3 regions of the Janthinobacterium sp. CG_23.4 genome follow, and region 2 is predicted to be linked to each of the others. Evidence: predicted binding sites of a transcription regulator. Region 2 holds the regulator's gene; each other region holds the start of a gene.
The links. Region 2 encodes FNR, which switches genes on or off when oxygen is low (the NO sensors DNR and NnrR bind a similar motif). Its sites were predicted from a motif close to TTGATNNNNATCAA; they were not measured.
Positions count from the first base shown of each region.

Region 1 (10,817 bases), 4.5 Mb from region 2:
CCAGCCCTGCTTCCACATCCGGGTAGAGCGTGCTGAACTGGCCATTGATGGCCAGGTAGTGGCGCTGGTAAGCCTCCATCGCCGTATCAAAACGCTGTTCCACGCCGACGGCATCGAAGTCGAGCGCCAGCACGCTGCGGATCAGGTTTTCCGAGCCCTTGCCCACCATCAGTTTGATGGCCTCGGCACTGATGGAGGGGAGGTCGAATTCGGTGCGCATGCCATTGATGGCGACATGAAAATCGGGCACGGTGTCGAGCATCGTGCCATCAAGGTCGATGATGGCGGCGCGCACGCCGGCCAGTACCTGGTCTTTTACCGTGCCCGCGCGCATCAGGCGCCCGCCACTTTTGCCTTGGCCAATTCGGCACGCATGGCATCGATGACGGCCTTGTAATCGGGCTTGCCGAAGATGGCCGAGCCGGCGACGAAGGTGTCGGCACCGGCAGCTGCGGCAGCGGCGATGTTGTCGATCTTGATGCCGCCATCGACTTCCAGCATGATGTCACGTCCCGATTCGTCGATCATGCGGCGCGCTTCGGCGATTTTCTTCAATGCTTGCGCAATGAAGGACTGGCCGCCGAAACCCGGGTTGACCGACATGATCAGGATCATGTCGATCTTGTCCATCACGTGTTCCAGGTAGTGCAGCGGCGTGCCCGGGTTGAAAACCAGGCCCGATTTGCAGCCATTGTCGCGGATTAGTTGCAAGGAGCGGTCGAGGTGATCCGACGCTTCCGGGTGGAAGGTGATGATGTTCGCGCCAGCCTTGGCGAAATCCGGGATAATGCGATCGACAGGCTTGACCATCAGATGCACATCGATGGGGACTTGCACGTGCGGGCGGATCGCTTCGCACACCAGCGGGCCGATGGTCAGGTTCGGCACATAATGGTTATCCATCACGTCGAAGTGGATGATGTCGGCGCCGGCGGTAACGACGTTGCGCACTTCCTCGCCCAGGCGGGCAAAGTCGGCGGACAGAATGCTGGGAGCGATACGGAATGTTGTCATGGTGGCTAAGGGCTAGAGTAGAAAATGCGAAGATGCGCTATTTTACGCTTGACGCCGTTACCATGCCTCATTGAAGCACAGTGAAGCGCACAATACACGGCGCGCGGCGGCCCATGCAGCACGCGTGACACAATATACGACTGGCAATGTCTGAATAGGAATGATGATGGCGACTTATGAATTTACGGTAACGGTCAAGACGCAATATTTGCCTGAGCAATCGGCACCGGACCAAGGGCGGCACGTGTTCGGCTATACGATTCGTGTCGTCAACACGGGCACGGCTGGCGCGCAACTGATTTCGCGCCACTGGGTCATCACGGATGCGAATAACAAGGTGGAAGAGGTGCGCGGCTTGGGCGCCGTCGGCCATCAGCCCTTGCTGCAGCCGGGCGAGCAGTTTGAATACACGAGCGGTACCATGCTCGGTACGCCGCAAGGTTCGATGCACGGCGAATACTTTTGCGTGGCCGAAGATGGTCATCAGTTCGAAGCGCCGATACCCGAATTCGTGTTGTCGGTGCCGCGTACCCTGCATTAACGACAGGCCGGGGGCGTGCGCCCCTTATTTCAGTTTTTCGGTGCTGTCCTGTTCTTCGCCGAGCTGCGCGCGCGCGGGTGGCGTGGGTTTTTTACCCGCATACATGGTCCACCAAACTATAAATGCCAGCAAGAAGAACGCTACCAGCGCCTCTATCATCAAGATCCACATACGCACCCCTATGTTATTTAGCCGCAGTTTATTTACCCGTAGTTCCCGCAGCCCAGTATTTACCCGCCGTCTATTTACACGAAGTAGTCTACTCGTTTCAGTCTGTGCCGTCGCGCTTGCACTTTCAGCCTGTACCACGCCACCGCTAGCGCCCGGTGCTGCTGGCGAGAAGGCGCCAGCGATTGCGCCTATTGTTGTCAATCCCGTGCCAGCCAAGCCTATGCCAGCCAAGCCGGCTGACGCCAGGGATGGCACGGATGCGGCGGTTCCCACGTTTATGCCCGCCAAATTTTCCGCCTTGCCTGGCTGGGGCCGCGATGATATGCGCGCTGCCTGGCCAGCCTTCATGGCTTCATGCGGCGTGCTGGTCAAGCGTCCGGACTGGAAGGAGTCATGCACGATCGCGCGCCAGGTGAATGCCAACAGCGACAAGGCCATCCGCCTGTTCTTCGAGACCTTCTTTGTGCCCAATCAAGTCATCACCGCCGATGGCGCTAGCACAGGCCTCGTCACCGGCTACTATGAGCCGCTGCTGCACGGCGCGCGCAAGCGAGGCGGTCCGTACCAGACGCCGCTGTACAAGGTGCCCGATGACCTGGTCTCGGTCGACCTGGGCGCGGTGTATCCGGAACTGAAAAACATGCGTTTGCGTGGCAAGCTGGTCGGCAAGAAGGTGATCCCGTACGCGACCCGCGCCGAGATCGAGCGCGCCACTGCGGTCACGGGCAAGGAATTGCTGTGGGTGGATGATGAAGTCGAAGCATTCTTCCTGCAAGTGCAGGGTTCCGGGCGCGTGCAGCTGACTGATACGCAGGAAACCGTGCGCGTGGCTTACGCGGAGCAGAATGGCCATCCGTATAAATCGATCGGCCGCTACCTGGTCGACAAGGGTGAGTTGACGCTGAGCCAGGCGTCCGCGCAGGGCATCAAGGCGTGGATTGCCGGCCATCCCACGCGCAAGGATGAATTATTCAACGCCAATCCGAGCTATGTCTTCTTCAAGGAAGAGCGCCTGCCCGATCCCAAAGTGGGACCTAAGGGTGCCTTGGGCGTGCCGTTGACGCCGCAGCGTTCGGTGGCCATCGATGCGCGCTTCCTGCCGCTGGGGGCGCCCGTGTTTCTGTCTACCACGCAAGCCAATAGCGAGATTCCCATGCAGCGCCTGGTGATGGCGCAGGACACGGGCGGCGCCATTCGCGGGCCCATCCGGGTCGATTACTTCTTTGGTTTCGGTACGGAAGCGGCGGAAAACGCGGGCCGCATGAAGCAGAGCGGCGCCGTGTGGGTGTTGCTGCCGAAGCAGGCGCCGGCGCGCTGAGTTGCTCGCGCCGCCGGGCGGGGATGCGCTAGCGCAAGGTTAGCGCAGGACCATGACTGGCAACTGGGTATGCGCCAGCACTTTTTGCGTTTCACTGCCCACGAACAGCTTGTTCAAGCCCTTGCGCCCATGCGAGGCCATGAGGATGATGTCGCAATGGTAGGTTTGCGCCGCATTGACGATTTCTTCGTGCGGGCTGGGCGAGACGACGACCGCGCCTTCGAAGGGAACGCCGACAGCGCGTGCTGCTTCGCCGATCTTGTCGACGGCGCGTTGCGATGCTTCCTGCATTTGTTGCTCGTACAAGCCGGCGTCGAGCACGACGCCGCCATCGGCCATTGGCGAGAACGGGAAGGGCTGCACCACGCTGATGCTAACCAGCTTGGCCTTGTTCAATTGCGCGAAGGCGATGGCTGTCTCGGCGGCTTTGTCTGACAGCGGCGAGCCATCGGTGGGAAACAAGATGGTGTTAAACATGACGTGCTCCTAGAGTGATATGAGACAGCTTATGTATGTGCGTCAATTAAAACTTTGATGTAAATCAAAACTCACAGGCTTGGGCATGAATAGTGTCGCCAAGGCAATCTTTTAGCAGTGTATGCCCGTTCATCGTTTCAGGCGCGCACGCCATGGCGACGGGTGCCGACAAAAGCTGTGCCAGTAAAAGGCAGAGAAAATACGCTGTTCGATAAAAAGTGCGTCGATTCACAATAATAGCGGCGCAACTGCCGTACTGCTCCCGTTAGCCGCACCTCGTTATACACAACTTTTTACCACTTTAAAATCAAAGGGTTACAGCAATTTCTTCAGCGCGTACCCCACAGTGGTGGCGCCAGAAAAATGCTATTTTTCTTAGCTTTCAGCCGTAAATTGCTCGAATTTTAGGCAATTTTTGACATGGACGGTGATTCCGAGATTTTCTTGGATACTTGTGTATAACGGGGTGCGTTAGCCGCTACAATCGTCGTTACCGTGTTCATCCAGAGGAGACTATATGCAATACGAAGACCTGATCATCGACATCCAGGACAAAGTGGCGCTCATCCGCCTGAACCGCCCCAAGGCGCTCAACGCACTGAACGACAATATGATGAACGAGTTGGGCGACGCCCTGCTGAAGTTCGATGCGGATGAGAATATCGGTTGTATCGTGCTCACGGGTAGCGAAAAAGCATTCGCCGCTGGCGCCGACATCGCCGCCATGGCTGATTACACCTATCCCGATACTTTTACCCAGGGCTACATCAGCCGCAACTGGGAGCACATCTTGCGCGTGCGCAAACCCGTAGTGGGAGCCGTAGCCGGTTACGCACTCGGTGGCGGCTGCGAACTGGCGATGATGTGCGATTTTCTGATCGCCGCCGACAGCGCCAAATTTGGCCAGCCGGAAATCAAGGTGGGTGTCACGCCGGGTGCGGGCGGCACGCAGCGCTTGCCGCGCGCCATCGGCAAGGCCAAGGCCATGGACTTGCTGCTGACGGCACGTACCATAGACGCGCTGGAAGCGGAACGCATCGGCCTGGTATCGCGCGTGGTGCCGGCAGATAAGTTGCTGGAAGAAGCCCTGGCTGCAGCGAAGACCATCGCAGCCATGCCGACCTCGGTGGCCATGATGATCAAGGATTGCGTCAACCGCGCCTTTGAAACTACCTTGACCGATGGCGTCGCCTACGAGCGCCGCCTGTTCCAAGCTGCCTTCGGTACGCCTGCACAAAAAGAAGGCATGCACGCTTTCCTTGAAAAGCGCTTGCCAAACTTCGACGGTCTTTGATATGATTCGCCTCCCCGATGAGACGCACTAGTTTGCGGCACAAAAGGGACGGCCTTCAGGGGCTGGGTAGTAAAAAAAGAAGGTTGACGAAATGGCCGAAACGCTTCATACTCTTTCTCCTTCGCAGCTGACAAACACAACGCTTTGTCGATAGCGCGAAAGTAGCACCGATCACAGTTCTTTAACAATTAACAGTCGATAAGTGTGGGCATTTGATGTAAGTGCAGCAGCGATCTTCGGATCGCTGTAAAACTTAAAATATCAAATGTTCACAAGAAATAATGAAATAGGATACTTCCTCGGAAGTAGCCTGTCAGTTTTTTGAGTGAGCGACCCATCAGCAATGATGGTGCCTATAAAAGGGCAAAGTAACAGAGATTAAACTGAAGAGTTTGATCCTGGCTCAGATTGAACGCTGGCGGCATGCCTTACACATGCAAGTCGAACGGCAGCACGGAGCTTGCTCTGGTGGCGAGTGGCGAACGGGTGAGTAATATATCGGAACGTACCCTAGAGTGGGGGATAACGTAGCGAAAGTTACGCTAATACCGCATACGATCTAAGGATGAAAGTGGGGGATCGCAAGACCTCATGCTCGTGGAGCGGCCGATATCTGATTAGCTAGTTGGTAGGGTAAAAGCCTACCAAGGCATCGATCAGTAGCTGGTCTGAGAGGACGACCAGCCACACTGGAACTGAGACACGGTCCAGACTCCTACGGGAGGCAGCAGTGGGGAATTTTGGACAATGGGCGAAAGCCTGATCCAGCAATGCCGCGTGAGTGAAGAAGGCCTTCGGGTTGTAAAGCTCTTTTGTCAGGGAAGAAACGGTGAGAGCTAATATCTTTTGCTAATGACGGTACCTGAAGAATAAGCACCGGCTAACTACGTGCCAGCAGCCGCGGTAATACGTAGGGTGCAAGCGTTAATCGGAATTACTGGGCGTAAAGCGTGCGCAGGCGGTTTTGTAAGTCTGATGTGAAATCCCCGGGCTCAACCTGGGAATTGCATTGGAGACTGCAAGGCTAGAATCTGGCAGAGGGGGGTAGAATTCCACGTGTAGCAGTGAAATGCGTAGATATGTGGAGGAACACCGATGGCGAAGGCAGCCCCCTGGGTCAAGATTGACGCTCATGCACGAAAGCGTGGGGAGCAAACAGGATTAGATACCCTGGTAGTCCACGCCCTAAACGATGTCTACTAGTTGTCGGGTCTTAATTGACTTGGTAACGCAGCTAACGCGTGAAGTAGACCGCCTGGGGAGTACGGTCGCAAGATTAAAACTCAAAGGAATTGACGGGGACCCGCACAAGCGGTGGATGATGTGGATTAATTCGATGCAACGCGAAAAACCTTACCTACCCTTGACATGGCTGGAATCCCGGAGAGATCTGGGAGTGCTCGAAAGAGAACCAGTACACAGGTGCTGCATGGCTGTCGTCAGCTCGTGTCGTGAGATGTTGGGTTAAGTCCCGCAACGAGCGCAACCCTTGTCATTAGTTGCTACGAAAGGGCACTCTAATGAGACTGCCGGTGACAAACCGGAGGAAGGTGGGGATGACGTCAAGTCCTCATGGCCCTTATGGGTAGGGCTTCACACGTCATACAATGGTACATACAGAGCGCCGCCAACCCGCGAGGGGGAGCTAATCGCAGAAAGTGTATCGTAGTCCGGATTGTAGTCTGCAACTCGACTGCATGAAGTTGGAATCGCTAGTAATCGCGGATCAGCATGTCGCGGTGAATACGTTCCCGGGTCTTGTACACACCGCCCGTCACACCATGGGAGCGGGTTTTACCAGAAGTAGGTAGCTTAACCGCAAGGAGGGCGCTTACCACGGTAGGATTCGTGACTGGGGTGAAGTCGTAACAAGGTAGCCGTATCGGAAGGTGCGGCTGGATCACCTCCTTTCTAGAGTTTGCACGAATCAGCAATGATTCACGCATCAAATGTCCACACTTATCGGCTGTTTAATTAAGAAGAAACAGTAGTCGTAGTAGCACCGCGTTGGGGCTGTAGCTCAGCTGGTTAGAGCACCGTGTTGATAACGCGGGGGTCGTTGGTTCGAGTCCAACCAGCCCTACCAGCAAAAACAAGCCTTACCAGCTAATTAGTACATAATTCCCGGGGGATTAGCTCAGCTGGGAGAGCACCTGCTTTGCAAGCAGGGGGTCGTCGGTTCGATCCCGTCATCCTCCACCAAGTTTTACTCGAAAGTGCAAACGTAAGCCAGTCAACAAGACTGTGGTTTAGGTTTGATCTTTTAGCGATCAAAGCTGTTTCGTTCTTTAACAATCTGGAAGAAGTAAAGATTATTTATTGATCGGTTTGCCGTAAAAAGCAAATCGATGGGTAATGATTGTATGTATCAACAAACAAGCAACAACGTTGTACTTTCTTATCCCTGTAGCGCTCTTTGGTCACCTCGGTGAACAGAGGCTAACGTTATAGGGACAAGCGAATAAGTGCACATGGTGGATGCCTTGGCGATTACAGGCGATGAAGGACGTAGTAGCTTGCGATAAGCTGCGGGGAGTGAGCAAACACACTTTGATCCGCAGATTTCCGAATGGGGCAACCCACCCTTTTAGGGTATTGCATACTGAATACATAGGTATGCAAGGCGAACGCGGCGAACTGAAACATCTAAGTAGCTGCAGGAAAAGAAATCAACCGAGATTCCCAAAGTAGCGGCGAGCGAAATGGGAAGAGCCTGTACGTGATAGTCGGACCGATAACAGAATCCTCTGGAAATAGGAGCCATAGTGGGTGATAGCCCCGTATGTGAAATCGGACCGGTGATACTAAGCGTACGACAAGTAGGGCGGGACACGTGACATCCTGTCTGAATATGGGGGGACCATCCTCCAAGGCTAAATACTCGTAATCGACCGATAGTGAACCAGTACCGTGAGGGAAAGGCGAAAAGAACCCCGGAAGGGGAGTGAAATAGATCCTGAAACCGTGTGCATACAAACAGTAGGAGCGGACTTGTTCCGTGACTGCGTACCTTTTGTATAATGGGTCAGCGACTTACATTCAGTGGCAAGGTTAACCGCATAGGGAAGCCGTAGAGAAATCGAGTCCGAATAGGGCGATCAGTCGCTGGGTGTAGACCCGAAACCAAGTGATCTACTCATGGCCAGGATGAAGGTGCGGTAACACGCCCTGGAGGTCCGAACCCACTAATGTTGAAAAATTAGGGGATGAGCTGTGGGTAGGGGTGAAAGGCTAAACAAACTTGGAAATAGCTGGTTCTCTCCGAAAACTATTTAGGTAGTGCCTCAAGTATCACCATCGGGGGTAGAGCACTGTTATGGCTAGGGGGTCATTGCGACTTACCAAACCATTGCAAACTCCGAATACCGATGAGTGCGAGCTTGGGAGACAGACGTCGGGTGCTAACGTCCGGCGTCAAGAGGGAAACAACCCAGACCGCCAGCTAAGGTCCCAAAGATTGGCTAAGTGGAAAACGAAGTGGGAAGGCTAAAACAGTCAGGATGTTGGCTTAGAAGCAGCCATCATTTAAAGAAAGCGTAATAGCTCACTGATCGAGTCGTCCTGCGCGGAAGATGTAACGGGGCTAAGCCAGTCACCGAAGCTGCGGATATGTGCGCTCCTTTAAGCGCATTGATAGAGCAGAGCTGGGCAATACTTACTTGCGAAGCAAGTTAGTAGAGACCAAAGCTCTTGCGAACATCGAGTGTATTTAAAGGAGCGCACATATGGTAGGAGAGCGTTCTGTAAGCCTGCGAAGGTGTCTTGTAAAGGATGCTGGAGGTATCAGAAGTGCGAATGCTGACATGAGTAGCGATAATGGGGGTGAAAAGCCTCCACGCCGTAAGCCCAAGGTTTCCTGTTCAACGTTCATCGGAGCAGGGTGAGTCGGCCCCTAAGGCGAGGCAGAGATGCGTAGCTGATGGGAAGCAGGTTAATATTCCTGCACCGTCGTATGATGCGATGGGGGGACGGATCGCGGAAGGTTGTCCAACTGTTGGAATAGTTGGTTTTTGGCTCATAGAAGGCGCTTAGGCAAATCCGGGCGCGCAATTCAAGGGGTTGAGACGAGTGAATTTATTCATGAAGCAATCGGAAGTGGTTCCAAGAAAAGCCTCTAAGCTTCAGTCATACGAGACCGTACCGCAAACCGACACAGGTGGGCGAGATGAGTATTCTAAGGCGCTTGAGAGAACTCGGGAGAAGGAACTCGGCAAATTGGTACCGTAACTTCGGGAAAAGGTACGCCCCGGTAGCTTGATTGGTTTACTCCATGAGGGTGAAAGGGTTGCAATAAACTGGTGGCTGCGACTGTTTAATAAAAACACAGCACTCTGCAAACACGAAAGTGGACGTATAGGGTGTGACGCCTGCCCGGTGCTGGAAGATTAAATGATGGGGTGCAAGCTCTTGATTGAAGTCCCAGTAAACGGCGGCCGTAACTATAACGGTCCTAAGGTAGCGAAATTCCTTGTCGGGTAAGTTCCGACCTGCACGAATGGCGTAACGATGGCCACACTGTCTCCTCCCGAGACTCAGCGAAGTTGAAATGTTTGTGATGATGCAATCTACCCGCGGCTAGACGGAAAGACCCCATGAACCTTTACTGTAGCTTTGCATTGGACTTTGAACCAATCTGTGTAGGATAGGTGGGAGGCTTTGAAGCGGGGACGCTAGTTCTCGTGGAGCCAACCTTGAAATACCACCCTGGTTTGTTTGAGGTTCTAACCTTGGTCCGTTATCCGGATCGGGGACAGTGCATGGTAGGCAGTTTGACTGGGGCGGTCTCCTCCTAAAGTGTAACGGAGGAGTTCGAAGGTACGCTAGATACGGTCGGACATCGTGTTGATAGTGCAATGGCATAAGCGTGCTTAACTGCGAGACTGACAAGTCGAGCAGGTACGAAAGTAGGACATAGTGATCCGGTGGTTCTGTATGGAAGGGCCATCGCTCAACGGATAAAAGGTACTCTGGGGATAACAGGCTGATTCCTCCCAAGAGTTCATATCGACGGGGGAGTTTGGCACCTCGATGTCGGCTCATCACATCCTGGGGCTGTAGCCGGTCCCAAGGGTATGGCTGTTCGCCATTTAAAGTGGTACGTGAGCTGGGTTTAAAACGTCGTGAGACAGTTTGGTCCCTATCTGCCGTGGGCGTTGGAAATTTGAAGGGGGCTGCTCCTAGTACGAGAGGACCGGAGTGGACGAACCTCTGGTGTACCGGTTGTCACGCCAGTGGCATTGCCGGGTAGCTAAGTTCGGAAGAGATAACCGCTGAAAGCATCTAAGCGGGAAACTTGCCTTGAGATGAGATTTCCCAGAGCCTTGAGCTCTTTGAAGGGTCGTTCGAGACCAGGACGTTGATAGGCTGGGTGTGGAAGTGCAGTAATGCATTAAGCTAACCAGTACTAATTGCCCGTACGGCTTGTCCCTATAACCTTAGCAGGTACAGAGGATAAGACAGTACAACGTTGTGAGTTTGTTGATACCATTCATTACCCAAAAATCTTTGCTTCTTCCAGATTCAGGCCTTGTTGCTCTACAGAGAACAAGCGCCAGTACAAGTTATGCCTGATGACCATAGCAAGTTGGTCCCACCCCTTCCCATCCCGAACAGGACCGTGAAACAACTTTGCGCCGATGATAGTGCTGCAACCAGTGTGAAAGTAGGTTATCGTCAGGCTTGTTATTTGGTGCAACAGCCCCCGGCTGTTGCACCTAGAGAAAAACCCCGCCAGCAATGGCGGGGTTTTTTTCGTTTGGTGGTTTGGTGCATGTTGCACCCCAACCGCAAAAGCTGGGGTCAGACCCGGCGGGTCTGACCCCAGGTATTCAGGCGTTTGGGGTGAAAAATTTGACTATGGCCAGGCAATTACTGTATAATTCACCTTCTCAGATAAGATGGTTTGCTGCCCAATTGGGAGCAAGCTATCGAAAAAGTTATGCCTGATGACCATAGCAAGTTGGTCCCACCCCTTCCCATCCCGAACAGGACCGTGAAACAAC
Region 1 covers NZ_JARXUX010000001.1:437,668-448,484, forward strand. Annotated here, with positions in the region: partial or broken gene H4V96_RS01935 (phosphoglycolate phosphatase) at 1-334, opposite strand, end outside; gene rpe (ribulose-phosphate 3-epimerase) at 334-1,014, opposite strand; gene apaG (Co2+/Mg2+ efflux protein ApaG) at 1,181-1,555, shown strand; gene H4V96_RS01950 (hypothetical protein) at 1,580-1,726, opposite strand; gene H4V96_RS01955 (murein transglycosylase A) at 1,908-3,044, shown strand; gene H4V96_RS01960 (universal stress protein) at 3,084-3,521, opposite strand; gene H4V96_RS01965 (enoyl-CoA hydratase) at 4,039-4,815, shown strand; rRNA gene H4V96_RS01970 (16S ribosomal RNA) at 5,196-6,726, shown strand; tRNA gene H4V96_RS01975 (tRNA-Ile) at 6,825-6,901, shown strand; tRNA gene H4V96_RS01980 (tRNA-Ala) at 6,942-7,017, shown strand; rRNA gene H4V96_RS01985 (23S ribosomal RNA) at 7,267-10,244, shown strand; rRNA gene rrf (5S ribosomal RNA) at 10,382-10,494, shown strand; rRNA gene rrf (5S ribosomal RNA) at 10,757-10,817, shown strand, end outside.
Region 1: a site for FNR is predicted at 3,576-3,589, ahead of H4V96_RS01960 (universal stress protein). Genes of this name have one in related genera too.

Region 2 (10,817 bases):
ACATACGGACGTTTGCGTCCGCTGCACACGAATGCGGTGATTTTCGCCTTCGGCATCTGCGGCCTGTTCGCCACCTCGTACTACGTCGTACAACGCACCTGCCAGGTGCGTCTGTTTTCCGACAAACTGGCTGCCTTCACGTTCTGGGGCTGGCAAGCGGTGATCCTGTGCGCCGTCGTCACCCTGCCCATGGGCCTGACGCGCGGCAAGGAATACGCCGAGCTGGAGTGGCCCATTTCCATCCTGATCGCCGTCGTCTGGATCGCCTACGCCATCGTGTTCTTTGGTACCTTGATCAAGCGCAAGGTCAAGCACATCTACGTGGCCAACTGGTTCTTCGGTGCCTACATCCTGGCCGTGACGATTTTGCACGTGGTCAATGGCGCCGTCATGCCAGCGTCGTTTACGAAGTCATATTCCGCCTATGCGGGCGTGCAGGACGCCATGATACAGTGGTGGTACGGCCATAACGCGGTGGGTTTCATCCTGACCGCCGGCTACCTGGGCATGGTCTACTACTTCATTCCAAAACAGGCCGAGCGCCCCGTGTACTCGTACCGCCTGTCCATCGTCCACTTCTGGGCGCTGATCTTCACCTACATGTGGGCCGGCCCGCATCACCTGCACTACACGGCATTGCCTGACTGGACGCAATCGATCGGCATGGTCTTCTCGCTGGTCCTGCTGGCACCAAGCTGGGGCGGCATGATCAACGGCATCATGACCCTGTCGGGCGCCTGGCACAAGCTGCGCACCGATCCGATCCTGAAATTCATGATCGTCTCGCTGTCGTTCTACGGCATCGCCACCTTCGAAGGTCCGATGATGTCGATCAAGACCATCAACTCGCTGTCGCACTATACCGACTGGACCGTTGCCCACGTGCATGGAGGTGCCCTGGGTTGGGTGGGCTTCATCACCATGGGTTCGATCTACTATCTGCTGCCACGCCTGGCGGGCCGCACGCAGATGTATAGCACGCGTCTGGTCGACGTGCATTTCTGGGTGGCTACCATCGGCATCGTGCTGTACATCGCGGCAATGTGGATCGCCGGCGTGATGCAGGGCCTGATGTGGCGTGCGGTCAATCCGGACGGCACCCTGACCTACACCTTTGTCGAGAGCGTGAAAGCAACGTATCCGTACTATGTGGTGCGCGTGGGCGGTGGCCTGCTGTACCTGTCGGGTATGTGCATCATGGGCTACAACACCTGGATGACCTTGCGCGGCAGCAAACTCCCCGTCGCCCGCATTCCAGAACTGAACGCGGCGCACGCCTGATAGGAGCGAAAGCAAATGAAATTTTCACATGCATGGATTGAGAAAAACCCCTGGCTGCTGATCGCCCTGGTCACGCTAGTGATCAGCGTCGGTGGCGCCGTCGAGATCGTTCCCCTGTTCTTCCAGAAGAGCACGACGGAACCGATCGCCGGCCTGAAGCCGTACTCGCCGCTACGCCTGGCGGGCCGCGACATTTACGTGCGCGAAGGCTGCTACAACTGCCACTCGCAGATGGTGCGTCCGCTGCGCGCGGAAACGGAACGCTATGGCCATTATTCGGTCGCTGGCGAGTTCGTGTATGACCGTCCGTTCCAGTGGGGTTCCAAGCGCACGGGGCCGGACCTGGCCCGCGTGGGTGCCCGCTACAGCGATGAATGGCACCGCACGCACTTGAACAACCCGCGCGACGTGGTGCCCGAGTCGAACATGCCAGCCTACCCATGGCTGGCGAAGACCAAACTGGTGCCTGACGACATCATGCCGAAGATGCGCGCCCTGAAACGCCTGGGCCAGCCATACAGCGATGAAGAAATCACGGCCGGTCCGGCACAGCTGCAGGACAAGACCGAAGAGGACGCCCTGGTCGCCTATCTGCAAGGCCTCGGCACATTAATTAAAACAAGGAATTAGCATGGCAATCGACAACCTGTTTGACAGCGCCAGCAGCGTCATGACGGTGGTTTCCTTTACGACGTTCGCAGGCATCCTGTGGTGGACTTTCAGCCGCAGCAATAGCGACTTTGACGCGGCGGCGAACCTGCCGTTCGACGACGAAGCGCTCGACTATCCGGCCGCGCCGGTATCTATGCCCGTGCCGGCACAAGGGGAGCGCAACCATGGCTGACTTTACCAATGGCTTCTGGAATATTTACATCATCGTATTGTCCTTGCTGGGCATCATCGGCTGCGGCGTGCTGCTGTACTCGCAGTCGAAGGTCAAAGTGGCTGCCGGTGCCCCTGCCGATGGCACCACGGGCCACGTCTGGGACGAGGACTTGAAGGAACTCAATACGCCGATGCCGCGCTGGTGGATGTGGTTGTTCTACATCACCATCGTCTTCGCCCTGGCATATCTGTTCCTGTATCCGGGCCTGGGCAACTATGCCGGTAGCCTGGGCTGGAAATCGACAGGCCAGTACGAGGAAGAGCTGAAGAAAGCGGAAGCCGACTACGGTCCCCTGTTCAACAAGTACCTGAGCCAGGACTTGAAGACGGTGGCCGCCGATCCGCAGGCGCAAGCCATCGGCCAGCGTTTGTTCCTGACCTACTGCGCGCAATGCCACGGTTCGGATGCACGCGGCAACAAGGGCTTCCCTAACCTGACTGACAAGGATTGGCTGTATGGCGGCGAACCTGACGTCATCAAGACGACCATCATGCACGGCCGCAATGGGCAGATGCCACCGATGGGTGCCGCCCTGGGCTCCGAAAAGGATGTCGAGAACGTGGCCCATTATGTGCTGAGCCTGTCCGGTTCGACCTCGGACCCGGTCAAGTCGGTATTGGGCAAGGCCAAGTTCGGCGCCTGCATGGCTTGCCATGGTGCCGATGCGAAGGGCAACCAGATGCTGGGTTCGCCTAACCTGACGGACAAGATCTGGCTGTACGGCGGCAGCGCCGATACCATCATGGAAACCATACGCAAGGGGCGCAATAACGCCATGCCGGCCTTCAACGATTTCCTTGGGGAATCGAAAGTGCACGTGCTGTCGGCGTACGTCTGGAGCCTGTCGAATCCACAGACACCCGTGAAATAATGTCAGACCCTCAAGTCATCAAGATGTATGCGGCCCGCGAGCAAATCTACCCTCGCGAGGCCAAAGGACGCTACGCTACCTGGCGCTGGGTATGTGTCTGGCTTACCCAGCTGGCGTTCTACGGCTTGCCATGGTTGACCTGGAGTGGCAGGCAAGCCCTGCTGTTCGATTTGACCACGCGCAAGTTCTACATTTTTGGCGTCGTGCTGTGGCCCCAGGATTTCATCTATCTGGCGGCTCTGCTGATCATCTGTGCGTATTCCTTGTTCCTTGTCACAGCCCTCGCCGGGCGGGTATGGTGCGGCTTCTCCTGCCCGCAAACGGTCTACACGGAAATCTTCTTGTGGGTCGAACGCAAAATCGAGGGCACGCGCAGCGCGCGCATGGCCCTCGACAAGCAAGGCCCCTCCGTGCGCAAGGTTGTCAAGAAGACGGCCAAGCACTTGGTGTGGGGCGCCATCGCCCTGTGGACGGGCTTTACTTTTGTCGGCTATTTCACGCCGATCAAGGAACTGGCGCACGAGGTGATCACCCTCGATTTCGGTCCCTGGGAATGGTTCTGGGTCTTGTTCTACAGCCTGGCAACCTACGGCAACGCGGGCTGGCTGCGCGAGCAGGTGTGCAAATACATGTGCCCCTACGCGCGCTTCCAGAGCGCCATGTTCGACCAGGATACCCTGATCATCACCTACGATGCCAAACGCGGCGAACCGCGTGGTGCCATGAGCAAGAAGGCCGGCAACAACGACAAGCTGGGCGACTGCATCGACTGCACCCTGTGCGTGCAAGTGTGTCCGACCGGTATCGATATTCGCAACGGCCTGCAGTATGAATGCATCGGCTGCGCCGCCTGCGTCGATGCCTGCAACAGCGTGATGGATAAGGTCGACCGGCCGCGCGGACTGGTACGCTACAGTACCGACCATGCGATGGAAAACAACTTCAGTTCGCAGCAAATCCGCCAGCGCGCCACGCGCCCGCGCGTACTGATCTACACCGCCATCCTGGGGCTGATCATCATCGCCGTGTGTACCTCACTGGCCCTGCGCACCCCCCTGAAAATGGACGTCATCCGCGACCGCGGTTCGATGGGTCGCGAAGTGGAAGACGGCATGGTCGAGAACGTTTACCGCTTGCAAATCATGAATACCTCGGAGCAAACTCAGCATTTTAAAATCAGCGTTTCCGGCTTGCCGGGCCTGACCTTGCTGACGCGCGAAGAGGTGACGTTACAGCCGACGGAAACGCTGGGCTGGCCCATCCGCCTGCGCGTGCCGCACGGTGTCGGCGAGAAGGGCTCGAACAAGATTGCCATCGAATTGCACTCGCTGGATAACCCAGCGTTGCATGTGCGTGAAGGCGCGGTATTCATCGTGCCGCGCTAAGGTTGATGTTGGGGTCAGATCCCTCGGGTCTGACCCCGGCATTTCGCCGTTGGGCCAGCATCAAACATGCGTTAGCTTTACTTTATTTTCAACCCAGAAGCAAAAGCTGGGGTCAGGCCCAAAGGGCCTGCCCTCAAGGAGAACAAAATGTCCGACAGCCTCAAGCTGCAAGCACCCGTTGCACCATGGTACAAGCATCGCTGGCCTTGGCTGCTGATGATCGGTCCCGGCCTGTCCATGGTCGTTGGCAGCTGCATGGCGTATATCGCGTTTACGCAGCCCGATGCGCTGGTGGTGGGCGATTATTACAAGCAGGGTAAGGCCATCAACCAGGACTTGCGACGCGACACGGTCGCCAGCAAGCTGGCGATGGCTACCAGCCTGTCCTATGACGTGGCGTCGGCGCGTCTCAGTGGTTCCGTGCGCAGCGTCGGCAAGGCTTACCAGGGTCCGTTGCAGCTGCACCTGGCGCATGCGACCCTGCCGGAAAAAGATATCAAGCTACTGGTGCAGCCCGATGCGGCCGGCAACTTCTCAGTAGCGCTACCGATGCTAGAGCGCAGCCGCTGGCAAGTGCTGGTGGAAAACGACAAACGCGAGTGGCGCCTGTCCGGCATCTGGACCTGGCCACTGCAGCGCAGCATCGCGCTGCAGGCGGATGCAGAACTATAACGTACAGCGCCGGGAAAAAACCGTAGCGAGCGGCAGTGATTTGTGGCTAAGAGCACAGCGAGCATCTCAGGCCGCAAAGCGCGACGCGCAGCAGGTTTTGACGGTGCTATTATTTGCAGGCGTCCGTGCCGGCCGTAATGGCCTTCAATATTGCCGGCTGCAAGATCTCGATCTCGCGGTTGGAAACGCGCAGCCAGCCTTCCTTCTTAAACTTCGACAATAAGCGGCTGACGCTCTCGATGGTCAACCCCAGGTAGTTACCAATTTCCTCGCGCGACATGCGCAGCTGAAATTTGCTGGCCGAATAGCCGCGCGCTTCATAACGCGAAGCCAAGTTGACGATAAAGGCGGCAAAACGCTGGGTCGCCTGCATATTGCCCAGTAACAGCATGACACTTTGCTCGCGCGTGATTTCCTGACTCATCATGCGATGGAAATGGCGCAGCAAGGTTGGCATATTACCCAGCAATTGTTCCAGGCTGGAAAATGGAATTTCACACACTTCACTATCTTCCAGCGCCACCGCATTACAGTGGTGGCGGTCGGCGCTGATGGCATCCATGCCCAGCAGTTCGCCGGCCATCTGAAAACCCGTCACTTGCTCTTCGCCGCCAGGATTGATCTGGTACGTCTTGAAATGCCCCAGACGAATCGCGTACAAGTTCTGGAACGAATCGCCGATGCGAAACAGCGAGGCACCACGCACAATCTTGCGACGACGGCCGATGATCTGGTCTAGCCTGTCCATGTCGCCCACATCGAGACCCATCGGCAGGCACAATTGATGCATGCTGCAAGTCGAACATCGCGCACGCAATGCTTCCACGTTCACTGCGGGCAAGGTGAGAGTGAGGAGCGCTTCAGTCATGTCGGTACCTTTTAGAAAATGCAATAACAAGTTTACTGCATACAGAGTTGCCGTGTGCCAATTTCAGCGTAATTTCGGTGAATAAACGACGTCCATCCTTTAATTATATGGCAACATCGTCAAAAGCCCATACGGGGAGGGCAATTTACTCAGCGCCGCTTGCAAAGTTAATGTATTGATAGGAGAATTCTTGAAGGCGTTATCTGCCGTCTGTGCCGCCCGGTACTCAAAAGGACATCATGAAGCCTCTCGGCATTAAAGCAAAAGTCGCCCTGGCCACCAGCCTGACCTCGATCGCCATGATCGCGCTGGTCACCATGATCCAGGTGCAGCACATGCGCGACGACTTCAGCCAAGTACTGCTGGGCCAGCAATACTCGCTGATCACGCGTACCGCTGCCGAGCTCGACGACAAGCTGGGCATGCTGCTGCAGATTGTCACCCTGACGGCCAGGCAGCAGCCGCCGGAATTGATCGCACAGCCCGCCCAATTGCGCCAATACTATACGCGGCGCTCGATGCTAGTCCTGTTCGACGATGTACTGGTACTCGACGCGCAAGGCGCCATCGTGGCCGACATGCCGCTCGTCAAGGGGCGCGCAGGCATCAACGTCACCGAGCGCGAGTATTTCCAGACCGTCCTGCGCACGCGCCTACCCATGATCACCGAGCCAATGCTGAGCAAGTCGAGCGGCATGCCCATCGTGCAAATGGTCGCACCCGTCATGGCCGCCGATGGCCAGGTGGCCGGCATGGTGGTCGGCGTGCTGCGTTTGTACAAGGACAACCTGCTGGGGCGCCTGCGCTCGGAAAAAATCGGCAAGAACGGCTATTACTCGATTCTCACGCGCGGCGCCGTGCCGCGCTACGTGCTGCACCCCGACCCCAGCCGTTTGCTGCAGCCGCGCCAGCCGGACACCAATCTGGCGACCACCGCGCTGCTGAAACAAGATGGCGAAGGCAGCATGATCAGCACCGACAGCCGCGGCATCACGGCCGTCAACAGCTTCAAGCGCCTGAAATCGGTGAACTGGCTGCTGGCTACCTCGCTGCCCGTCGATGATGCCTTCGAGCCGTTCGATGGTGTGCTGTACCGGCTGGTGCTGTGGGGCATCCTCGCTTCGCTGCTGGCCGCTTTTGTTCTGGGCTGGCTTACCGTGCGCCTGCTGTCGCCGCTGGTACGCCTGCGCGACACCCTGCAAGCGCTGCGCACCAGCGGTAGCCGTTTCAGCCCGGTACCGGTGCGGCAGCGCGACGAGATCGGCGAACTGACGGAAGCGTTCAACGACCTGATGAGCGAACGCGATCGCCTGCAGCAAGAGCTCGAAGCACGCGCGGAGGAGTTGGAACAGGAGCGCGACCGGGCCGAGGCGGCCAACCGCGCAAAGAGCGACTTCGTAGCCAATATGAGTCATGAAATCCGCACACCCCTCAATGCCGTGCTGGGCATGGTGTACCTGCTGGGAAATACCAAGCTCGACACGGAACAGCGCAAGTATCTGACCATGGTGCGCGTGGCGGGCCAATCACTGCTGGGCATCCTCAACGACGTGCTCGATTATTCGAAGATCGAAGCGCGCCGCATGGAATTGTCGCCCGTCGAGTTCGACCTCGATGAAGTCATGAATTCCCTGGCCACGACGATGACCATGAATGCGGGCAAAAAGGAGCTGGAACTGGCCATCGCCGTCGAGCCCGACGTGCCGCGGTGCCTGGTAGGCGACGCCCAGCGCCTGCTACAAATCCTCGTCAACCTCGCTGGCAACGCCATCAAGTTTACCGAGAACGGCGAAGTGGTGGTGGCCGTCAGCAAAGCCGAAAGCGGGAAAGGGCGCGCCTGGCTGCGCTTCGAAGTGCGCGACACGGGCATAGGCATGACGGAACTGCAGCAACAGCAGCTGTTTGCCGCGTTTTCACAGGGCGACCAGAGCATCACGCGGCGCTTCGGCGGCACGGGCCTGGGCCTGGCCATCAGCAAGCAGCTGATCCACATGATGGGCGGCGACATCGCCGTCGCCAGCAGCGAAGGCAAGGGCAGCCGCTTCTCTTTCAGCGTGCCATTCGAGATGCTGGCGCAAGCAGCCGAAACGCGGCGCACGCCAGCCTTGGGCCAGCTGCGCCTGCTGGTAGCCGACGATAACCGCACCGCGCGCGAACTGATCGTCAAGCTGATCGAAGCGTGGGGCTGGCAAGCCGACGAAGTCGATTCCGGCTTTGCCGCCATCGAACTGTACCGAGAACGCCTGGCACAGCAGCAGCCCTACGATGTGGTGCTGGCCGACTGGCACATGCCCGTGATGGATGGCCTGGCTACGGCCAAGGCCATCCGCCAGGCGGCCGGCGGCCAGCGCCAGCCCATCGTAGTGATGGTCAACGCCTTCGCCCGCAACCATCTGGAAGCGATCTCCAGCGCGGCCGAGGCCGATGTCGTGCTGATGAAGCCGATCACAGGATCGAGCCTGTTCGATGCCCTGCACCAGGCGTTGATCGCCAAGAACGACGGCGACGTGCAGCGCATCCTGCACCAGCCGCTCGGCACGCAACTGACCGGCGTGCATTTATTGCTGGTGGAAGACAACCATTTGAACCAGGCGGTGGCACGCGGCATCCTCGAACACATGGGCGCCACCCTGGACGTGGTGGGCGACGGCTTGCAAGCGGTGGAACGGCTGCGCACCGAAGCGCTGCGCTACGACATCGTGCTGATGGACATGCAAATGCCCGTCATGGACGGTTTTAGCGCCACCCACATCATCCGCACGGAACTACGCTTGAACTTGCCCGTGATCGCCATGACGGCAGGCGTGCTGGCGTCCGAGCGCGCGCGCTGCATGACAGCCGGCATCAGCGATTTCATCGCCAAACCCGTGGTGGTGGAAGAGATGATGGAAGTCATCCTGCGTCATCTGCATAAGCACCCGCCCATACAGACAGCCGAGCAGACAGCCGAGCCGGTAGCCGTTGCCGATGAGGAAGTATTTTCCATGGCACCGCTAATGCGCGTGATGGGACGCGATGCGAAAGGGCGCGGCGTGCTGCGGCGCATGGTGGAAGACGCATTGAGCAAAGGCATGAAGCCCGTGCGCGACGCCGAAACAGCGTTGCAGGCTGGCCACCACAGAGACGTGGCGCGCATCCTGCACAGCGTACGCGGCTCCGTTGGCACCCTCGGCACGAAGCGCCTGATAAGCGCCGCGTTTGCTACCGAGGAAGCCATCGACGCGGGCCGCGTGGACGAGGTGCCGGCGCTGCTGGCGCACACGGCGCAGGAACTGGAGCAGGCGCTGGCGGCAGCGTCCGCTTGGTTGTCCAGGCTGAACGATTAAAAGAGTAGGTCGGATTAGCGCATGCGCGTAATCCGACATGATACGCCAACAATATTGTCGGATTACGCGGCGTGCCGCCGCTAATCCGACCTACGCAATTTACGCCGGCACGCCCAGAATCACGCTCGATGCTTTGAACAGCGCCGTCACGCTGCTGCCGAGGGCGATGCCCAGCTCGATGCAGCTCTGCTGCGTGATAATGGCCGCCAGCGTGCCGCCGCGCGGCAAGTCCAGTACCACCTCCGTGTTGACGGCGCCCGTCTGCACCCGCGTGACTATGCCGCTCAGCTGGTTGCGCGCCGAATAGCGCGCCCCTGCGCCCTCAAGCACGAGGATAATCGACGAAGCCTTGATCAGCGCAAACGCTTCCGCGCCCGGCACCAGGCCCAGGCTCTCGCTGCTGCCCTGCGTGACGACGGCAACGATATGCTGGCCTCCCGGCAATTCCAGGGTCACTTCATCGTTGACGGCGCCGCGTTTTAGTTCGGCAACTTTGCCCAGGAATTGATTGCGTGCCGTGGTTTTCATGGCCATTCTGCGTATGAGTAAAAGATCGTCGGCCATGCCTTCCGCCTGGCTGCCCAGTTGGCGCAGGTAGCGCGCATGCTCACGCTCGATGATGCGGAAATTGTCGACCAGCTGACGCCCGCGTGGCGTCAGCCGCGTGCCGCCGCCGCCCTTGCCGCCAGTCAAACGCTCGACCAGTGGCTCGCCAGCCAGATTGTTCATCGCGTCAATGGCGTCCCAGGCCGCCTTGTAACTCATCTTGACGAGTTTGGCCGCCTGCGTGATGGAACCACACTCGGCGATGGCACCCAGCAATGCCACGCGACCGGCGCCGCCCAGGTGCTCGCCGCCCACCGTCATCCATACGGAGCCTTGCAGGCCGATTTCCATTGCCGCCGATTTATCCAATGTGTTCACCCCGTGCCCTATTTTCTTCCATGCTGTCAATTTTTCCGTCACGCATGTACAACACATGCTCCCCCAAGATGCGCGCATCTTCCGGATCATGTGAGATCAGGATCATGGGCACCTCCAGGCGCTGCTGCCACTGGCTCAGTTCCAGACGCATGCTGACGCGCAAGGCCGGATCGAGGGCGGCGAACGGTTCGTCGAGCAGCAGCGCGTTTGGTTCGGCCACGAGTGCTCTCGCCAGCGCCACTCTTTGGCGCTGGCCACCGGACAACTGATCGGGGAACTGCTGCGCCAGTTCCTGCAAATCAAACGCAGCCAGCCAATGCTCGACCTGGTCCAGTTTTTCGCGCGCGCGCGGGTTGAACCAGCCCCGGCTCAGGCCAAAGCCCACATTCTGGCGCACCGTCAGGTGCGGGAACAGCGCGTAATCCTGGAACAGGTAAGCCACGTTGCGCTGCTGCGGCGGCAGATTGATGCCGGCGGCGGAATCGAACAGCGTACGCCCATTTAAGCGGATATGGCCCGCCTCTGGCGTGAACAGTCCGGCAATGGCTTTCAGGGTCATGCTCTTGCCAGCGCCGGACGGACCATACACGGCGATGCGCTGGCT
Region 2 covers NZ_JARXUX010000001.1:4,922,879-4,933,695, reverse strand. Annotated here, with positions in the region: gene ccoN (cytochrome-c oxidase, cbb3-type subunit I) at 1-1,281, shown strand, start outside; gene ccoO (cytochrome-c oxidase, cbb3-type subunit II) at 1,297-1,911, shown strand; gene H4V96_RS22055 (cbb3-type cytochrome c oxidase subunit 3) at 1,913-2,125, shown strand; gene ccoP (cytochrome-c oxidase, cbb3-type subunit III) at 2,118-3,038, shown strand; gene ccoG (cytochrome c oxidase accessory protein CcoG) at 3,038-4,423, shown strand; gene H4V96_RS22040 (FixH family protein) at 4,571-5,095, shown strand; gene fnr (fumarate/nitrate reduction transcriptional regulator Fnr) at 5,205-5,963, opposite strand; gene H4V96_RS22030 (response regulator) at 6,203-9,289, shown strand; gene H4V96_RS22025 (TOBE domain-containing protein) at 9,389-10,186, opposite strand; gene H4V96_RS22020 (ATP-binding cassette domain-containing protein) at 10,197-10,817, opposite strand, start outside.

Region 3 (10,817 bases), 730 kb from region 2:
CTTCTTCCTCATCCAGGGTGCGCATCTTCTTGCCCACGAATTGCAGCTGGCGGCGGCGGCCTTCGTGATCCCGGATTTGCTGGCATTCGAGAATGGCGTCGCGCACGTCTTCCGGCATCGGGACGCGCTTGACGCGGTCACGTGCCTCGTTGACGAGTTCTTCGCCCAGCTTTTGCAGGACGGTCATTTGACGTTTGAGTTCCGACTTCGATGGACGTTCATATTCCTGTTCGAATTCGGTGGATTGGAAGCCGCAAGCTCCCCGGTTTGGATTTGGCATGATAAGGCGGGATTGGCCGCGTAGGCCGCACCTGTAAACTGTAAACGACTGCTATGATAACCTTTTTAGCGGCTTTCCGAAGAAAACAGCGCATGAACGACTCCGTATTTACCCATAGTCAAGAGCAATTGCAGCAACTAGCCCGTGATGTGTTGTCTTTTGCGCGGGAAGCGGGCGGCACCGATGCAGCCGTCGAAGTCAGTGAAGGCGGCGGCTTGTCCGTTTCTGTACGAAAAGGCAAGATCGAGACGATAGAAAAAAACCAGGACAAGGGCATGGGCGTAACCGTGTTTGTCGGCAAGAAGCGCGGCAATGCCAGCACTGCCGATTTCTCGCCTTCCGCCCTGCGCGCCACGGTGGATGCCGCCTATAACATCGCCCGCTTCACGGCCGAGGACGATTGCGCGGGCTTGGCCGATGCCGACATGCTGGAAATGTCTCCACGCGACTTGCAATTGTTCTATCCGTGGATGATTTCCGCCGAGGAAGCTGTCGTGCTGGCAAAGCGCGCCGAGGCGGCCGCGTTTGCCGTCGATCCGCGCATCACGAACAGCGAAGGCGCCGGCGTGTACGTGCAGCAATCGCACTTTGTTGCCGCCAATTCGCGCGGCTTCATGGGCGGCTACCCGTTTTCGCGCCATACCCTGTCCGTGGCGCCAATTGCCGGCAAGGGTGCCAAGATGCAGCGCGATGACTGGTATTCATCCGTGCGCGATGCCGCCAAAATGGCCAGTCCGGAAGCCATCGGCCGCTATGCCGCCGAGCGCGCCCTGTCGCGCCTGAATGCGCGCAAGCTGGGCACGCGCACTTGTCCCGTGCTGTTCGAGGCGCCGCTGGCAGCCGGTTTGCTGGGTACTTATGTGCAAGCGACCTCGGGCGGCGCGCTGTACCGAAAATCCACTTTTCTGATGGATGCCCTGGGCACGCAAGTGCTGCCGTCGCACGTGCAGATCTTTGAAGATCCGCACGTCATCGGCGGTGTCGGTTCGGCCCCGTTCGACGAGGAGGGCGTGAAAACCGTCAGCCGCGACGTCGTCAAGGATGGCGTGGTGCAAGGCTATTTCCTGTCGACCTACACGGCCCGCAAACTGGGCATGCAGACGACGGGCAATGCGGGTGGCTCGCACAATCTGTATTTGACCTCGACCCAGACGCATGCGAGCGACGACTTTAATGCCATGCTGAAAAAGCTGGGCACGGGCTTGCTGGTGACGGAACTGATGGGACAAGGAACCAACTATGTGACGGGCGACTATTCGCGCGGCGCGTCTGGTTTCTGGGTGGAAAATGGCGTGATCCAGTATCCGGTGGAAGAAATCACCATCGCCGGCAACATGAAGGATATGTTGCGCAACATCGTCGCCGTGGGCGCCGACGCCTTGCGCCGTGGCACCAAAGAGACCGGTTCCATCCTCATCGAGAGCATGGTGGTAGCGGGCGGCTGAGCGATGCATGCCTGTTGGTCAAAAGGCGCCGTTGGCGCCTTTTTTCTAGTCTTGCGTGTTCAGCGTGGCATGCATCTCACGCGGGCCGGTTTGGCCCTGCTACTCAGGCGCGCAAGGTGGACAGGATAGCTTGCAGTACGGCCGCGCCCAGGGCAGCGCTGCGGGCGCCGCTCCAGCCCGTTTGTGGGTCAGGATCGTTGGCATTATCCTTGAATGGCAGTTCCAGGGTCAGCGCCAGGCAGCCGAAGGCGTGCGTGATATGCGGCGAACCCATGGTCAGCACTTCCGGCGTGAACGGGCCATCTTCATAGCCGTGCTCATCCTGGAAGTCGGGGCTGGCCACCTTGAAGTCGGCGATGAAGCGGTCTTGCTCGGCCTTTTGTGCAGGCGTGAAATTTTCCAGCGCATCGCTGCCGGCGACGAATACGTATGGCAGACCTTCGTCGCCATGCACGTCGAGGAACAGGTCGCAGCCAATTTCATGCATTTTCTGTTTCACCAGGAATACTTCCGGGCTGCGCTCCATCGTCGGCGTCATCCATTCACGGTTCAGGTTGGCGCCGGCCGCGTTGGTGCGCAGGTTGCCATGCACGGAACCGTCCGGGTTCATGTTCGGCACCACGTAGAAGACGGCGTCTTGCAGGCACTGGCGGGCGAATGGATTGGCCTGGTCCAGCAATGCTTCGAGCATGCCTTCGACAAACCATTCCGCCATTGTTTCGCCCGGATGCTGGCGTGCGATGACCCAGACCTTCTTCTCGGCATCGGCGTCGCCGACCACCAGCAGATTCATGTCGCGCCCTTCCACGGTGCTGCCCAGGTCGATCAAGCGTACCAGCGGCGACGCTTGCGCGCTGTCGATCAGGGCCAGGTGGCGATCCCACGGATACGGTTCGAAGTAGGCGTAATACACGCTCTCTTCTTCCGGCGTGTGTTCGATGGTCATCACGCTGCCATCGAAGCTGGTTGGCACGCGGAACCAGGTTTCGCGGTCATAGCTGGCCACGGCTTGATAGTCTTTCCAGCCGTCCGGATAGGCCGACTTGCCTGCATTCATGAAGCGGATCGTGCACGCTTCGCCTTGCGCGCCTTGCAGGCGGAAATAAAACCACTGCGTGATGTCGGCGTGGGAATCCTTGCGGATGTTCAGCTCGATGGAGTGGGCATCGTCGGCGCGCAGCACCTCGATCGCGCCGGCGTCGAATTGCTGGCTGATTTTAATGGTCATGAGTGTTCCTGATAAAAACGTATGGGTTTTGCATCGTGTGCAATGGCGCGATGATACCTGTTTTGCGAATGTCTTTGTGCTGGCGCAAACGATGGCGAATGTACTTTGCTAACGTGGAAGTTCCAACAACGGGAGATCATCATGGATGACAACGGCAAACACATACGCGAACTGGAAAAGAAAGTCAGCGCCCTCAGCGACGCCCTGGCGCACCTGGGCAAGGGCACCACCTTGCAGGAATTGTTGCGCATCCTGCGTTTCCCCGGCTACACCACACCGGCCGAATTCACCTTCAATGCCGCCATCCTCGATACCATGCTGGTGCAAGCGAATGCGCTGGAAAAGCTGGGGCAGGATTTGTTGGCTGGGGCGAAGCAGGTGGTGGCAAAGCAGTGAACACCTGAGAAAATGCCCATGGCGGCGTTGCGTTGCCTTGGCGTACTAGTCGTACTGCCTGCGGCTACGCGCCTGGCCCTGAACATTTTTCAGGCGTTCACGTCGTCAGTCCCCCAAAACGTTCAAAAAACCACGGTGCAACGTCCGGCGCCTGCTCATCCTCGCGCCGCAAAGTGGCCAGGATATGTTCTTCGGCTGGCGCATGGGTGATGCGGTACAGGTCGCGCGCCAGTGCATATGCTTGCGTGCCTGGCCACGGTTCTGGTAGCAGTTCGACGGGCAGTTGCGGATCGTGCAATTGCACGCGACGGTAGGCGTGCGTCAGCAGTGAGCGGATGACAAAGGCTTGCTCGGTATCGAACACGGGCTCTTCTTGCAGCAGGGCCAGCAGCGGTTGGAAGCGGGCGATGAATTTTTCATAGCCGGCGATGACTTCCGACAAGTCCCAGCATTCTCCCAGCATGTCGCGCAAGGGCCGGGTGCTGACATCGGGCAACTCCGTGGTGTGGCACACATACAGTTTGCCCTGTACTTCATTGCGCACGAGGATATCTTCCAGCGCCTCCGCGTTGCTAGCCGGATGGCCAAAGATGCCAGGGGATATCAAGCCATAGCCAGCCCATAATAATTCCTTGCGCAGCGCGCCCCGTTCAGCGGCGCCGATGCTGCCGGCCGGCCCGATCACCAGGGTCCAGCTGCCATCCCAGTGCACCACCAGCGGCGCATAGATGCGGCGATAGGCGCGCTCGAAGCGGGCCAGCGCCTCCGGGCGTATCGTATAGGCGCTGCGGCGGCCATCGCGCTGCGAGCTGAGCCAGCCCTCCTGCGCCAGGCGGAATACGCTGGTACGCAGCAGGCGATCATTGACGCCAAGCGGTGCCAGCAGTTCGATCAGGCTACCGAGCCAGATGGCGCCGCCGCGCGGCACGATGGCGTCGCCAAAGATGGTCATCACCAGGGACTTCGAGCGCGGTGGGTCGCTTTCCAGGAAATCGGCTATCCATGCCGTGCAGCGGGTGTTCTTCATGTGGTTCCGGTCTGGCCGTGTTGCGGTCGATTCAATAAAGGCAGCAGTTTACTTGGCTGCGCGGGTAGCGCGTCAATAATTTGCCGCAAGCGCTGATGGCGCTACACAGTGTTTTCTCATAAGCAAGATCATACGCACAAAAAATCCCAACAAGATACGAATTTTTAAAATGACTCACATCAAGTGTATGCAAATAGTTTTTTGTATCGTATTATTCATCCAAGGCACCGCGTTGCTGTGCAAAATCAAAGACATGGGAGACATATCATGTACGCACAAATGGTTGAAACTGGCCTCAAGAACGTCCGTTCCATCGACGACATGGGCCAGGAAGAGCGCGCTTTTCAGGCGCGCATCGACGAAGGCATCAAGATCGAGGCCAAGGACTGGATGCCGGACGCTTACCGCAAGACCTTGATCCGCCAGATTTCGCAGCATGCCCATTCGGAAATCGTCGGTCAATTGCCCGAAGGTAACTGGGTCACGCGCGCGCCGACCTTGAAACGCAAGTCCATCCTGCTGGCGAAGATCCAGGACGAAGCCGGTCACGGGCTGTACCTGTACAGCGCCGCGGAAACCCTGGGCGTGTCGCGCGATGATCTGCTCGCCGCCTTGCATTCTGGCAAAGCCAAGTATTCGAGCATCTTTAACTATCCTACGCTGTCGTGGGCCGACATGGGCGCCATCGGCTGGCTGGTCGACGGCTCCGCCATCATCAATCAAATCCCGCTGTGCCGCTGCTCATATGGCCCATATGCGCGCGCCATGATCCGCGTCTGCAAGGAAGAATCATTTCATGCGCGCCAGGGCTACGACATCATGATGTCGTTGTGCAAGGGCACGCCGGAACAGAAAGCCATGGCGCAAGATGCGCTGAACCGCTGGTGGTGGCCATCGTTGATGATGTTCGGCCCCTCCGACGCCGCCTCCGTCAACAGCGCCCAATCGGCGCAATGGCGCATCAAGCTGTTTTCGAATGACGAATTGCGCCAGCGCATGGTCGACCAGACCGTGCCGCAAATCGAGTACCTGGGCCTGACCGTGCCCGATCCCGACCTGAAATTGAATGCCGAAACAGGCCACTATGAGTTCGGTGAAATCGACTGGTCCGAATTTAACAATGTATTGAAGGGCAATGGCCCGTGCAACCGCGAGCGCCTGCAAACGCGGGTCAAGGCGTATGAAGACGGCGCGTGGTTCCGCGATGCCTTGCTCGCCTACGCCGACAAGCAAGCCGCTAACAAAGCGGCAGCCTGAATAGAAATAAGACAGATAGGGGAGAACAATATGAGCAAAGAATGGCCATTGTGGGAAGTTTTCATCCGCAGCCAGCACGGCCTGGCGCACAAACATGTAGGCAGCCTGCATGCTTCCGACGCCAGCATGGCGGTCAACCATGCGCGTGATGTCTATACACGCCGCAATGAAGGCGTGAGCATCTGGGTGGTGCGCGCGGCCGATATCGTCGCCAGCAGCCCTGGCGACAAGGGCGCCCTGTTCGAGCCGTCGAACAGCAAGGTGTATCGCCATCCCACCTTCTTCCCGATGCCGGAAGAAGTCAAGAACCTGTGATGGGAGCGCCTGTAATGGATGACAAGCTCACGCAACAAAAGTTCGATTACCTGCTGCGCCTGGGTGACAATGCCCTGATCCTCAGCCAGCAGCTGTCGCAGCTGTGCGGCAAGGGGCCGGCGCTGGAAGAGGACATGGCGCTGACCAATGTGGCACTCGACCTCCTGGGCCAAACGCGGTTGTGGTTCAGCTATGCGGCCGAACTGGAAAACGCGGGCCGTGACGAGGACGACATCGCCTTTTTGCGCGACGCCCACGACTTCAAGAATTGTCTGCTGCTGGAACAGCCGAACGGCAATTACGCCGACACCATGATGCGCCAGTTCTTTTTCGATACCTGGCACTACTTCCAGCTGCTGGAACTGGCCAAGGCCAGCGACGTACGCATCGTCGAAGTGGCGCAAAAATCGCTCAAGGAAGTGACGTATCACCTGCGCCGCAGCAGTGACCTGATCGTGCGCCTCGGTGACGGCACTGCGGACAGTCACGCGAAAACACAGGCCGCTGCCGACAAGTTGTGGATGTACACGGGCGAGATGTTCAAGTACGACGCCGTCGACCAAGCCATGCTCGCCGCCGGCATCGCGCCGCCATCGGAGGTGTTGCGCCAGGTCTTCCTCGAACACGTGGCCGAGATTTTCGCCGAAGCCACCTTGAGCATGCCGGCGCCCGACGCCTGGATGCAAAAGGGCGGCAAGCAGGGCACGCACACGGAACACCTGGGATTCATCCTGGCCGAGATGCAGTTCCTGCAGCGCGCCTATCCCGGGGTGCAGTGGTAATGGACACGCCCACGGCGGCGCTGGACGCGGCCCAGGTCTGGGCCTGGCTGGGCGACGTGCCGGACCCGGAAATTCCCGTCATTTCGGTGGTGGACCTGGGCATCGTGCGCGCCGTCGATGTGGTCAGCAGCAAGGAGTGCATCGTGACGATCACGCCCACGTATTCAGGTTGCCCCGCCATGCAGGTGATCGCCGATGCCGTCACGGATGCCTTGCGCAGCCATGGCGTGGCCAAGGTGACGCTGGTGAACCAGTTGGCGCCCGCCTGGACCACAGACTGGATGAGCGAGGCCGGCAAGGCCAAGCTGAAAGGCTATGGCATCGCCCCGCCGCAGCAGCAGGTGATCGATATCAGCGGCCTGCATAGAGGCACAGCGGGTGGCGTCAAGCGCCTGCCCTTGCCGCAGCTGGAGGTGATTTGCCCTAACTGCGCTTCCACGCATACGCAACTGACCAGCCAGTTCGGCTCCACGCCATGCAAGGCGCTGTACAAATGCATCGATTGCCGCGAACCGTTTGACTACTTCAAGTGCCACTAAAAAAATCAGGCACACGTTCCGAAGAAACTGGAGATGAAGCATGAGTAAATTTTATCCGCTGTGCGTGGCGAAGGTGCGCAATGAAACGCGTGACACCATCGCCGTGACGTTCGACGTGCCATTGGAGTTGCAGCAGCAGTTCCGCTTCCAGCAGGGCCAGCACCTGACCTTGCGCGCCAATATCAACGCCGAAGACGTGCGCCGCTCGTATTCGATCTGTTCGGCGGTGCAAGACGGCACCTTGCGCGTGGCCATCAAGCGCACGCCCGGTGGCGCGTTTTCCACCTGGGCCAACGATACCTTGAAAGCCGGCACCATCATCGAAGTGATGCCGCCCATGGGCCACTTCAACGTGCCGCTCGACTGCGTCAACCGCAAGCACTACCTGGCGTTCGCGGCCGGCAGCGGCATCACGCCCATCCTGTCCATCATCAAGACGACCCTGCTGGCCGAGCCATTGAGCCGATTTACCCTGTTCTACGGTAACCGCGCTTCCTCGTCCGTGATCTTCAAGGAAGAATTGACGGACTTGAAGGACGTGTACCTGGAACGATTGAACCTGATCTACGTGATGAGTCGCGAGCAGCAGGATATCGAATTGTTCAACGGCCGCATCACGCAGGAAAAATGCGAGCAGTTCCTGCAGCACTGGATCAAGGTCGAAGACTACGACAACGCCTTCATCTGCGGCCCGGAAGACATGATGCTCGGCGTTTCCGCAGCCCTGCAGGCGGCCGGCATGCCCAAGCAGCATATCAAGATCGAACTGTTCGCCGCCAGCATCCCTAAAAACTTTCATAAGCCGCGCGCGCCGTTAGCCACCGGCGCGGTGCAGGAAGCCGAAGTGACCGTCATCCTCGATGGCAACCACACCACCTTCACGATGGACAAGGATAAGGAATCCATCCTCGACGCGGGTCTGCGTCAAGGCATCGACATGCGCTATTCGTGCAAGGGCGGCGTATGCTCGACCTGCCGCTGCAAGATCCTCGATGGCAAGGTTGAAATGGACGTCAACTACGCGTTGGAAGACTATGAAGTGGCGCGTGGCTTCGTCCTCAGTTGCCAGAGTTTTCCGCTCACCGACAAGGTCGTGGTCGACTTCGATCAGGCAGAATAACCCAACTGCGACTGCCGGGGTCAGACCCGTCGGGGTCATTCGCCCCAGTGGGGCGAATGACGATTCCGAAGGAACTGACCCCAGATTTCCGCTGCGGGTTGAAAACTAAAAAAGCGAGACGCCATGAGCTACCAAAACATCCTCTTCACCATCGAGCAGGGCATCGCCACGCTCACCCTGAACCGTCCCGACAAGCTCAATAGTTTTACCCAGGCCATGCACGAGGAAGTGCGTGACGCGATCGCGCAAGTGAACGCCGACAGCTGCGTGCGCGTGTTCGTGTTGACGGGTGCTGGCCGCGGCTTTTGCGCGGGCCAGGATTTGTCCGACCGCGCCGTTGAACCTGGCGCTAAGGGCGTGGACCTGGGCGAGTCGGTGGAAAAAAACTATGCGCCGCTGGTGCTGGCCCTGAAAGCCTTGCCGATGCCCGTCATTTGCGCCGTCAATGGCGTGGCCGCTGGCGCAGGCGCCAACCTGGCGCTGGCATGCGACATCGTCATCGCCGGCAAGTCGGCCAGTTTCGTCGAAGTGTTTTGCAAGCTGGGCCTGATTCCGGATACGGGCGGCACTTTCTTCTTGCCGCGCCTGATCGGATCGGCGCGCGCCATGGGCCTGGCCATGCTCGGTGAAAAGCTGACGGCTGAAAAGGCCGAGGATTGGGGCCTGATCTGGAAATGCGTGGACGATGCGCAGCTGGCGCAAGAAACGCGCAAGCTGGCCGTGCACTTTTCCGCGGCGCCGACCAAGGGCCTGGCCTACACCAAGCAGGCGTTGGCTCTAAGTGGCGCCAATACTCTGCCGCAGCAACTGGCGCTGGAGGCACGCATGATGCGCGAACTCGGTAACAGCGACGATTACCGCGAAGGCGTGGCCGCCTTCATGGAAAAGCGCGCACCGCAATTCAAGGGGCACTGATATGAGCGCATTGGCAAACAACAGTATCATCGCCGTCATCGGCAGCGGCGCCATGGGCGCCGGTATCGCACAAGTCGCTGCCGCTGCCGGTTACCGTGTCAAGTTGTACGACACGCGCGCGCAAGCGGTGAGCAAGGCCTTGGCCGATATCGGCAAGATGTACGCAAAGCTGGCCGAAAAGGGCCGCATGACGGCTGATGAAGCCGCGGCCGCCACGACACGCCTGCAGGCTGTCGACAGCCTGGCCGACGTGGCAGATGCCGCGCTGGTGGTGGAAGCCATCGTGGAAAACCTTGATGTCAAGCGCGGCCTGTTCGCCGAACTGGAGGCTGTTGTCAGCGACGACTGCATCCTGGCGACGAACACGTCGTCGATTTCCGTCACGGCCATCGCGGCCAAGCTGCGCCGCCCTGAACGCCTGGTCGGCATGCACTTCTTTAATCCCGTGCCCTTGATGGCGCTGGTTGAAGTAATCAGTGGCCTGGCCACCAGCGCGCAAGTGGCCGCCACCGTGTATGACACGTCGATTGTCTGGGGCAAGAACCCCGTGCATGCCAAATCGACGCCCGGCTTCATCGTCAACCGTGTTGCGCGTCCGTTTTACGCGGAAGCCTGGCGTTTGCTCAGCGAACAGGCGGGTGATCCCGCCACCATCGACGCGGTGCTGCGCGACGCCGGCGGTTTTCGCATGGGGCCATTCGAGTTGATGGACCTGATCGGCCATGATGTCAATTTCTCCGTCACGCAATCGGTGTTCGGTGCCTACTTTAATGATCCCCGTTTCACGCCGTCCGTGCTGCAGCAGGAAATGGTCAACGCCGGGTTCCTGGGCCGCAAGTCGGGGCGTGGCTTGTATGCCTATGGCGAAGGTGCCTCTGCACCGGTCGTGCAAGCGGAAGGCCCGCAGCCCAAGCCCGAATTTGTCGCCTTGTCAGCAGCCATAGGCGGTGATGGCCGTGGCCACAGCGGCGTCATTCGCAGCCTGGTACAGCGCCTGGAGCACACTGGCATCAGTGTTAGCCGCCGCGTCACACAGGAAGGCCAGGTGCACGACGAAGCGCCGGCCCTGCATTGCCATGGTGCCGCGATTTATCTCAGCGACGGCCGTAGCGCTACCCAGCGCGCGCACGACAATCAGCATCCGGACACGGTCTTATTCGATCTGGCGCTTGACTACGCGAGTGCCAAGCGCATCGCCGTGGCGCGCGCCGACCAGTGCAGCGATGCCGCCTACGCCGCTGTCGTGGGCCTGTTCCAGGCAGCCGGCTTTAGCGTCACGCGCCTGGACGACGTGCCTGGACTGGTCGTCATGCGCACGGTCGCCATGCTGGCCAACGAGGCCGCCGACGCCGTCAACCAGGGCGTGTGCACGGTCGCTGCCGTCGATATCGCCATGCAGAAAGGCGTCAACTATCCGCGCGGACCGCTGGCCTGGGCCGATGCGGTGGGCGTGCATCACATCGTGACCGTGCTGCAGCACCTGGCGCTGGGTTATGGCGAAGATCGCTACCGT
Region 3 covers NZ_JARXUX010000001.1:4,195,644-4,206,460, reverse strand. Annotated here, with positions in the region: gene yjgA (ribosome biogenesis factor YjgA) at 1-280, opposite strand, end outside; gene pmbA (metalloprotease PmbA) at 373-1,725, shown strand; gene H4V96_RS18870 (M14-type cytosolic carboxypeptidase) at 1,829-2,953, opposite strand; gene H4V96_RS18865 (hypothetical protein) at 3,095-3,349, shown strand; gene paaX (phenylacetic acid degradation operon negative regulatory protein PaaX) at 3,447-4,376, opposite strand; gene paaA (1,2-phenylacetyl-CoA epoxidase subunit PaaA) at 4,644-5,633, shown strand; gene paaB (1,2-phenylacetyl-CoA epoxidase subunit PaaB) at 5,664-5,948, shown strand; gene paaC (1,2-phenylacetyl-CoA epoxidase subunit PaaC) at 5,963-6,730, shown strand; gene paaD (1,2-phenylacetyl-CoA epoxidase subunit PaaD) at 6,730-7,269, shown strand; gene paaE (1,2-phenylacetyl-CoA epoxidase subunit PaaE) at 7,310-8,389, shown strand; gene paaG (2-(1,2-epoxy-1,2-dihydrophenyl)acetyl-CoA isomerase PaaG) at 8,513-9,304, shown strand; gene paaH (3-hydroxyacyl-CoA dehydrogenase PaaH) at 9,306-10,817, shown strand, end outside.
Region 3: a site for FNR is predicted at 4,546-4,559, ahead of paaA (1,2-phenylacetyl-CoA epoxidase subunit PaaA). Genes of this name have one in related genera too.